One region of the Pelorhabdus sp. sgz311001 genome, then DNA from elsewhere that is predicted to be linked to it. Evidence: riboswitches for the same ligand, from Rfam matches in the RefSeq annotation. Region 1 holds a riboswitch; each other region holds the start of a gene.
What was found. Region 1 has a riboswitch for cobalamin ahead of AC0MXB_RS00565 (HoxN/HupN/NixA family nickel/cobalt transporter). Riboswitches for the same ligand answer to the same signal wherever they lie in the genome.

Region 1 (3,249 bases):
CGGCTCATTAATGCATCGACAGCTGCCTATCATACCCTTCAACTGCCAGGGCATCGTTTTAGAGTGACCCATACGGATGGACATCCTTTAGTGGATCCTTACATGACAGATACCGTCACGCTAGCCCCTGGTGAGCGGATAGACGTGGAAGTGGCAGCGGTAGGAATAGCTGGTCAGCAATATCGCTTGATTAGTGAACGCCCCGAACTAGGCATGATTGTGCCGATTGTCTACGAAGGGAAGGCGGTAGCACCAGTAATATCTCCCTTTGTGCCGCCTGTATCGCGAGCGTTTGCTGGTATGCAGGATGAATCGCCTGACTTTACACTGGAATTAGGTTCAAGGATGGATATGGCTAGCATGACAGGTGGCAGTATGGCTGGAATGCAGCATGCGGGACATGCTATGGCGATGTCTATGCCCCAAGATGGGGCGAGTAAGATGCAGTGGACCATCAACGGAAAAGTGTTTCCCAATACAGATCCAATAAAGGTAACGGTGGGCCAAGTAGTCAAAGTGCGATTTTGGAATAAAGACACCCAGGGAATGCACCTGATGGATCACCCTATCCATGTTCACGGCGCCTATTTCCAAATCGTGTCACAGAATGGACAGGTGCCAGACCGAGAAATGTGGAAGGATACGGTGAATGTCCCAGCTGGACAGTATGTAGATGTGGCTTTTGTCATGAAAGAGGCAGGAAATTGGATGCTCCATTGCCATATCTTAGACCATGAAGATGGTGGAATGATGACAGAAGTTGTGGCGCAGCCTGCTAGCGAACCATAAACGAGACAGTAAGTCCTCCTCCAGCAGATACGCAGCAAGATGGTAATAACGAACATGCAGGACACCATAGCTCTAATAAGTAACGAAACGTATACGAGAGCAGCCCTTTTCTTTAAGGGGCTGCTCTTTATCGTTCAATTCTTAGGAAATATCTTTTAAATAGCATGAGTTATTCATCGTTTCTTCAATATTCCTTGAAAGAGAGTACCCCTATCCAATAGTATCAAGTTGGATAGGGGTACTCTCTTTTGTCATAGCATTTTTTATAAATTTTAAGACTGAATTTAGTTAGAAAAATTCGAGCGGAGGCAGAAGATCACTGGCACCTAATAGGAAGATTGTACCTACTGCAATACTATATAAAGATGTAGCAATCGCTAATCCCTTATAAACTTTGGGGTTCCTAGTTGCTTGTCCGTAGCCATTTAGCAAAAATAAAACCATTATAATTTGACAGGAAAATAAACCTGATATAAAGGCAAAGACGGCTGTTAGTCCAAGGGTAAGTGTTCCTGCACCAGCAGCGGTGGTAAATAATAAAATTTGCGAGGCGGTTTCTCCTCCGATACCATGGATGATCCCGACACCGCAAGCACTACCAGGTCCTAGAGCAATTGGTTGCATGTCTCTTTCAGTAGCTTTTCCGGTTATTTTAACCTTTAGCCAGTAGTAGACTTTTTGTAGGACATTGAATAATAGCTGCCATCTATTAATGAAAATAGATTCTTTTCTATTTTGAATAAGAATCACAATCAGCCATAATCCCAAAGTAATTAATGTTACTCCAACAACTCGTTCCATTACTGTATCTATCCATGATGGAACTGATTGGCCTAATACAATGGCAGCTCCACCAAAAAACAAATTCACTAAAGCATGACCAATTATATAGTATAACGACAAAAGAAATCCCTTTTTTTTAGATTTCTCAGCACCAACAAAGTCGGTAATAGCAGCAATGTGATCCCAATCAATCGCGTGTCTTGCTCCGAGAACAAAACCCAGCGAGATAATTGCAAGGACTTCCAAATTCATTCAATGTAACCTCCCGATTTTTTCGAGCGAATAATAGTAAAAAAACACTCTTGCTATAAGGAAAGAGTGTCAACTTGCTGAATAGAAAAAAGTGCAAATCGCCTCCCCATCGCTCGTGGGTAAAACGGTGACTATAAAATAGGCAGTTCTTCTGACTTCGGTTCATCGTATTCTACGCCTTCCCAGAAATCTTTTTCCAGTGGCTAAATTGTAGAATAGCTCCCCATTACAGCGGCGGGACCGTGTTGGCATTGCACCAATCTTCCCTATTAAGCCCGAGTGGGCACCTATTAAGACGATATGGAATTCTGTTACAGAATAAACCAAACCATTAGCGATGTCAACAAAGAACTGCGAAAAGCGCAAATTATTCAACAGTTTGATCTTAGCACCGGCCGTATACAAAAGAATATCAAAATAAAGAGAAAACATGGCAAGTGTAGTGGACGAAAGGGAACTAGTTTGGTTGTTTTGATTTTCAAATAGCACGAGAAGTTCACAATACATTCATAAGAAATTCATAATTGATAGATATAATAGGGGCAGTAAGAATGCGGATAACGAGTGAATCAAAAGTCATTGTTTATTAATCAGTCACGTGGAGGAAAGTTTTTTATGAAAAAGTTTTATGTTGTAAGCGCCGTATTAGTTTTTACTTTAGGATTCTTTTTAGCGGGATGTGGAAATTCAGCAAGCAATCAAATGCCGGCAACGAATCAGAGCACGACGCAGCAAGTCGATCACAGTAATATGAATCATAACTCAATGGACCACAGCACAATGCAAAAGACTGAATAACGATGATAGGCATTGAATGCTATGAATGAGGAGGTTTGTTAATTGATTAATATATTTAAAAGACGGGGTAGTTTTTTGGTAATTAGTTTTGCAACCTTACTTCTGCTTGGTATGTCTACGATGAATACTTTTGCTGCAACTAGTGTGGAGCAACCAAAGCATGAGATGGGGAACATGACGCAAGATTCGATGAGCGGTCATGATATGAACTCCATGACGCATGAGTCACAAGGTAGTCACAATATGGGGACTATGTCACCCAATGACCATAATGGTCATGATATGAATTCTATGACATCTGATTCACAAAATAGCCATGATATGAACAACATGAATCATAATGGACACGGCAAAAAGGAGGCTGAAAACGACAATCCTTGGCCTGTTCTCTATGGATTTGGTGGAGCTATTTCAGCAGTCATCCTTGTTGCTGGAATTATGAAATATACTAAGCTGAAAGGCCAGGGAGTGTGAGATAGATGGAGACGAAAATACCTGAAACCAAAGGCAATAACTTGTTAAAAGCCATATTAAAAAGCAAATGGTACCCAGGAATTTTTCAAATTCCTGTTGTGATTATTTTTGCTTTTATCACATATGAATTGTTTTTTGGCCCTGTCAGCGCCC
Region 2 (3,249 bases), 600 kb from region 1:
ACAGAACCAGTAAAGCGATCCATAAACCCGATTGCAACATCAGCTGTTTTCGTAGCGGCATCAGCGGCAATGATCGCTGCTTCGCAGGGAGTAATCGTTAAAATGCCAATAGCCGAAGCATTTGTCAGGCCTAATTTTTCACACAAGTCTTTTTTGGGATTCGCGATTAAATGAGCTAAAGTTACTTGTTTGCCTGGTACATATTCTTGAACCATGCGCGGTTTTTCCGGTGCCATTTTCCCCCCACCTATTTTTCATAGTTTTTACACTTACTTATATTTGATTTTTCTGCCTTTCTACCTTGCTTAAATTTTGCCGAGGCACCGCACATAATTGCTGCCTTAAAAAACAAAAAAGCAAAAAGCATTTAAGCTTTTTGCTAGAATAGGATTTTTTTGTTCTATTATTCTCTTTCTTTTACCCGCCCCTCTTATATGGCTAAATTCTGCTTTGACGTACTTGCTAAAAAATCAGAAATACGAGCTACATTTTGCATCGCATAAAGCATCGTTTTCAAAATTGACACCATTAATACAGCACCGGTACCTTCCCCTAAGGCCATATCGGCTTTTAAAATCACATCCTCGGCCATAATATTGCCAAGTAGCAAACAGTACGCCATGCCTGGTTCTTTCGACATATGCGACGGAATTGCATAGCAATCAATTTTGCTATTTACTCTAACCGCACAAGCATAGGCTACGGCTGTAATAAAGCCATCAAGCACAAAGGGAACTTTTAGCTTGGCACATTCCAGCATACTAGAGCACATAGCTACAATGTCAAATCCACCGACACACCGTAAAATATCTTCAACGGCATGAAGTTTTACCTTATGCTTCTCTACGCCTTTCTCGACGATTTGGCGTTTACGCCGCAACGCCTCTGGCGTCTTTAGCCCAGCGCCATGACCAACCACGAACTCGGGCGGCATTCCAGTCAAGGCATGAAGCACCGCTGAAGATGTCGTCGTATTGCCTATCCCCATTTCGCCAAACGATAGTAGATTGGCTCCTTTTTCCCGAACCGCTTTTTGAACTCTTTCTCTACCAATATCCCAGGCTTTTTGAAATTCGTCCTGGCTCATGGCTTCTTCTTTCATGAAGTTTTTGGTGCCAAAAGCGACTTTCCGACAAACGCCAGCTTCTCTCGTATCACGAATGCCAATATCAATTACTTCATAAGGAATTTGATGCATTTGACAAAAACAGCTGATGGTAGCCAAGCCTGCCGCCATATTTCTGGCCTGCAAATACGTAAACTCCACCGGATCAGGCGCAATACTTTCTTCTACTACCCCATTATCAGCAGCATAAATAATGTGGTAAGGACGAATCTCCGTATGAATTTTTTCCCATGCCATCAGCACTTTCTTTAAATGTTTTTCCAGAAGCCCCAGACTGTGCAGCGGTTTTGCCGCGCCATCAATCAATTCATCCACTGTCTTTTCAAAATCCATAATCAATCCCTCCTTCAATAAAAATACCTGTCACAAGACAAACAGCACCTGCCAAAAAGGCAGGCGCTGCTTTGATTAGCTCCTATCCTTCTGGCATTCTCTCTTACGCGAAGACAAATGACAGCCATAACAGGCAGGTCTCCTGGCTAACGGCTCATCAATGTTTTGACGCCTTCCCGGTTTTCCGGTGGCATCAGCCAAAACATCTCTCCGATTACAGTGGCGCGACCGCGTCGTTTCAGAATTGCTTCTGTCCGATCTTCCCTATTCTCCTCTTTTAACAAAGAGGCACCTGTTTGGTGGCATATTATGAAATTATATCAATCTACTTCCTACTTCGGCAGAAAACTCGCGTTTCCTTGCTAAGTTGACGACTAAGCAAGAAAGTCGATAAGGCCGTAAAAAAAATCCTACTTTATTTTAAATAGAAACATTAATAGAAACAAAGGAAACAAAATAACACCGCCAGTTCTGTCACCACGCTTACAGCGCCATAAACATCACCAGTCACACCGCCCAGACAACGATTCACATACGCAGCAAATAATAAGCCGATTGCTAAGCCGCCCAGCGCAGTAAGCAGACATTTCACCCCCAAAAAGGCAAAAACAAGGGCAAAAAAGACTAATGCAATATAGAGATTGCGGTTTTGCCTATGTGAAGGAAAAACTTGTCCTAACCCACTCGGGCGAGCATAAGGAAAAAAAGTAATCGTAAAAACAATTCCCAATCTTCCTGTTGTCGGCATAGCAATTAAGGCCAAAGGTAAAACAAACGGATCAAGATCGTATAAAAAGGAGAAACGAGCTAACAGGGCTAGTGCCAGCGCTAAAGCGCCAAAAGCTCCTACCCGGCTATCTTTCATGATTTCAAGCATACGCTCGCGTTCCCGCCCCGAAAACACGCCATCAAAAGTATCCATAAAGCCATCCCAGTGCAGCGCCCCAGTAATAACGACTTCACCAATAATAAGACAAGCAATCAAAGACAACTGGGGACTGAAACCGCCAAAGCCCCAACGAGCTGCCACGAGCAAAAAGGCCAGTAAAACACCGATCAATGCGCCAATAAGCGGAAAATAACGAACACTGCGCCCAAAACTTTCTAGCGAGCTGTCATGATGGCTGAGTAGTTGAATTCTTGTTAAAAATTGAAAGCCTGTAATAAAATCACTAAACCATTGTTTCACCATGGAAAAGCCTCCACTATTGAAGCGCTATTTTTAAGATAGAAGAAAGCCCTGCACAAAAGTACAAGGCTTTGCCTATTGTTTTTTCTTATTTCAAGCTTGATCCGAGCGCATTTGCTCCTAAAATTGCGGCACGAACCGATTCTACCGTAACAGGGAAAGGTTCGTTGAATATGGTTTCGCCTGCGGCACAGCTAGCCTCTGCAACCTTCTGAATTTTTTCTTCGGTAATCTCCGTAACGCCAATATCAGCCAAAGTTACAGGCAGTCCGACTTCACGGCAGAAACGAATCACTTCTAACAATTCTTCGCGAGAGCGGTTTTCCAGCACCAGCTGCACCAACGTACCGAATGCAACTTTTTCACCATGATAATATGCATGCGTTTCTTCTAAAGCAGTTAACCCATTATGAACAGCATGGGCCGCAGCCAGACCAGAACTTTCAAAACCAAGACCGCTTAATAGCGTATTGGCTTCTACCACTTTTTCTAAAGCTTCCGTAGGCACTTTGCTTTCCGCTGCCAGTTTTGCTTGCAAACCATACTGCAGTAGCAAATCATAACAAAGTCTGGCCAATTGAAGCGCCGCCGAAGTAGAATA
Region 3 (3,249 bases), 750 kb from region 1:
CATCATCTTGTTGTAAATATTGTTCAATTAAAGTCATCAATGCAGGAATTTCTTTATCAATCGGTAAAGTGATTTGCCCTGGTTCACTAAGTGCAGCAAGGGCCCGACGGCTTCCTGCTAATATTTTTGCAGCTTTTATCTTTTTTTGGGCAATTGGCAATATATAATCAGGTGAGCCTGGCCCGATCCCAACTATAACTATTTTATGATCCATCCCATTTTTCCCCCGATACATTTCGCACCAGCATCTGCTGCTAAAAATTCACCTTTTAAAGTAATAAGAACAGTTCCTACTTTTAGTTCATTAAAGACATACCGCTCTGCCCGCAAACTCGCTCTTGCAGCAATGACTTCATAGACCTTTTCTAATTGATAATTTTCTAAAACCGTCATCGCTGCTTCTGCCGTTGTACAATCTAAAATTTCGGTAACAGCCGCTTGTGGCGCACCTAATGCAGCGGAATAAGCGGCAATCGTTTCCAGCCGTCCATCGGCCATCCGGTTATGTGTATGAAAAATGCCAGCAGCAACTTTAGCTAATTTGCCTAAATGTCCTACTAACAGTACTTCTTTAAGACCATTTTGCGCCGCATTTTCCAGCATATGTCCAATAAAGTTGCTTGTTTGAACAATGAATTCAAGGGGAATATGCAATTTTTCTACTGCTGCATCCTGGCCAATTCGACCAGGAACAAACACAACAGCTTCATGTCCCAAAGCTTTTACAACACTAATCTGAGGCGTCAAGGAATTTTTAAAGGCTTCTTCACTCATCGGCTTTACAATGCCGCTTGTACCAATTATCGAAATGCCACCTTCAATGCCCAGCATAGGATTTAACGTTTTTTTTGCAAGAACTTCACCTTGTGGAACTGAAATGGTGACAATAGCACCTGTTTGAGGCGGCAGAAGCTCCGATAGAACTAACTCAATCATTTTGCGCGGACCTGGGTTCACGGCAGGTTCCCCTACTGACACAGACAAGCCCGGTTTAGTAACAGTGCCAACTCCCTTACCAGCTCGTATCATAATGCCTGGCTGGTTAGTGAGTTCTACCGTGACTTCAATTTCCGTTCCGTGAGTAATATCAGGATCATCGCCACCATCTTTGATTACATAAGCCCTGCCACCGTTCTCTAGCTTCTCAGCTTTAGCAATCGGTACAGTAATTGGATATTTCTGCGGTGATAAAACCTCTACTTTAGTAACAAATTGATTCCTTGCGGCTAAAACTGCAGCCTTCGTCGCAGCAGCAGCGCAAGAACCTGTCGTATACCCTTCTTTCATTTTTTGACTTGCTAACAAAAGGAAATCCCCCCTTTGATTTTGGCAAAGGGGGGTAAAAGAGACAGAGCTGTTCGCAATTACCCACCTCCCCATCTCTCGTAGGTCATAACGGCGTGTGTCAGAACAGGCAGGTCTCCTGACTCTGGCTCATCGCGCTACTTAGCCTTCCCGAATTTCTCCAGTGGCATTGATAAGAGCGCTCACCATTACAGTGGCGGGACCGCGCCGGCTTTTCACCGGTCTTCCCAATTAAGCAAAAGCACCTATTCCCTTGATTATCAATTTATATTTTGTATATTCCATTATTTTAGCAAAATTCCTGCTTTAAAACGTGTAAAAAGAATATTCAGTTTTTAAAGTATGACAAAAGCACTAAAATTCCCTTATTATCATAAAATTTCATTTTTTTCTTGTTTTTCATGGTATAATATAGAATGAATAGATATTTGCTTATTTTATAAAGAGAAAGGTCGTTTGATGCTGTGTATTCTCCTGAAAATCCTTTAAAAGTCCGTCTAGCAAAAACTCTCTGGTTTAACACGTACCGCGCCCAAGTTACTACGCCGGAAGGTGAATATTTGGCCGCTCTTCGTCTAATTCCAACGATTCCACTTGACCGCAATGAAATTCCGGAAAATGCGCCGGAAGTAAAATCCTCTATCGTCGTCTTAGTGGAAGACGCTTTAGTAACAGATGAACATTTAGTAGAATTTGAAGCTGCTCTTGCTGATGAATTGCAGCAAGAATTAGTAAAAGTAAAATTCAAACCAGAAAATTGCCAATTCTTCTATCCCAGCCCGCCTCATATGTTGGCAGAAGAATCAGCCTTACCTCAGTAAAGGGAAAGAGAAAACAATCCTTGCCTTTCAACTTAATTGGTTCCGCAAATTACGACAAGGAGTGATTATTATGTATAATGCGGTAAGACATGAATGCGGCGGCAATGCTCATCTTGTCGGCAATAAAATGCAGCAAGGCTGGAATCAGTTTTGTTGTGACCGCTGCGGAGCTGTCTTCTTCCGTTGGATGACGGAAAAAATGGTAACTAAAAATGATGCAAGTTCCTAACAAGAACACTTTCCATTATTGCCGGTAAAAAAGAATGTTTCCATCATGTTTTTGTATTTTTTGGAAGTCGGTCGCCTCTGGTAAAGAGGTAAACCCGGCTTCTTCTTTTTCTTTCATAAGAATATACTTACCCTTTTCTTCAGAACGCTGTAAAAAGGTTTGCAGCATTTCCGTCGGCATCGTATACTTTCCAGCCCAAACATTTTTACCATTAACAGGTTCCTCTTTTAAGATAAGTCGTGGTAAAAGAACATTACCATAATATACTGCTGAGGTTTGATACTCACCATAAATTGCCCCAGTAGCATCACCAGGAAGATCGGAAACAATGCTTTTGGCGGAGCGATGATTTGCTAGAGGAATTAAATTATTCGGAATAAGAAATAATATGGAAACAATCGTTGTAAGACAGACTGCGCCAATGAGCATAGTCTGTTTTTTTTGCAGCTGCATAAAGACAAGAATCAGTACCATTAGTGTACAAGCGGTTGCTGTTACGATTTTATGAAGAGCAATCGGAATAAAATAGGCGCTCGCACCAAAAATAGCTAGCATGAAACAAGCTGGCCCGCTTAGCCACAACCAATTTGCTGCTGCCACTGACGCTGTATAGAGTTTTTCCAGATAAACTGAAATAAGCACAGCCGCTGGAAAAATTGCCGGAAATACGTAAGTGAGATACTTTGTAGCCATAAATGAGTAAAAAACAATAAAACCAAAAAACCATACAAGCAAAAACACTTCCCGTTCTCCAGCTTGCTTTATTGCTCGCCATAAAGCAGGAAATAACAAACCACTCCAAGGCAGAAGACTCAGCGGTACTAGAATTAGATAGTAATAAAAAACATTATCCTTGGGATGTTCAGAAACAGTAGCGCGCATATAATTATGAAG

Region 2: another riboswitch for cobalamin. It lies ahead of AC0MXB_RS03540 (nicotinate-nucleotide--dimethylbenzimidazole phosphoribosyltransferase); the one in region 1 lies ahead of AC0MXB_RS00565 (HoxN/HupN/NixA family nickel/cobalt transporter).
Region 3: another riboswitch for cobalamin. It lies ahead of cbiD (cobalt-precorrin-5B (C(1))-methyltransferase CbiD); the one in region 1 lies ahead of AC0MXB_RS00565 (HoxN/HupN/NixA family nickel/cobalt transporter).

The regions. Positions count from the first base shown of each region.
Region 1 is NZ_JBVXUT010000001.1:87,387-90,635, forward strand. It holds gene AC0MXB_RS00560 (multicopper oxidase family protein) at 1-789, shown strand, start outside; gene AC0MXB_RS00565 (HoxN/HupN/NixA family nickel/cobalt transporter) at 1,078-1,824, opposite strand; cobalamin riboswitch at 1,949-2,130, opposite strand; gene AC0MXB_RS00570 (hypothetical protein) at 2,440-2,622, shown strand; gene AC0MXB_RS00575 (hypothetical protein) at 2,797-3,096, shown strand; gene AC0MXB_RS00580 (4Fe-4S binding protein) at 3,102-3,249, shown strand, end outside.
Region 2 is NZ_JBVXUT010000001.1:686,324-689,572, reverse strand. It holds gene eutS (ethanolamine utilization microcompartment protein EutS) at 1-236, opposite strand, end outside; gene AC0MXB_RS03540 (nicotinate-nucleotide--dimethylbenzimidazole phosphoribosyltransferase) at 431-1,459, opposite strand; cobalamin riboswitch at 1,575-1,770, opposite strand; gene cobS (adenosylcobinamide-GDP ribazoletransferase) at 1,893-2,651, opposite strand; gene AC0MXB_RS03530 (glycerol dehydrogenase) at 2,737-3,249, opposite strand, start outside.
Region 3 is NZ_JBVXUT010000001.1:839,555-842,803, reverse strand. It holds gene cbiE (precorrin-6y C5,15-methyltransferase (decarboxylating) subunit CbiE) at 1-214, opposite strand, end outside; gene cbiD (cobalt-precorrin-5B (C(1))-methyltransferase CbiD) at 199-1,287, opposite strand; cobalamin riboswitch at 1,397-1,569, opposite strand; gene AC0MXB_RS04355 (hypothetical protein) at 1,770-2,126, shown strand; gene AC0MXB_RS04350 (hypothetical protein) at 2,197-2,355, shown strand; gene AC0MXB_RS04345 (ArnT family glycosyltransferase) at 2,371-3,249, opposite strand, start outside.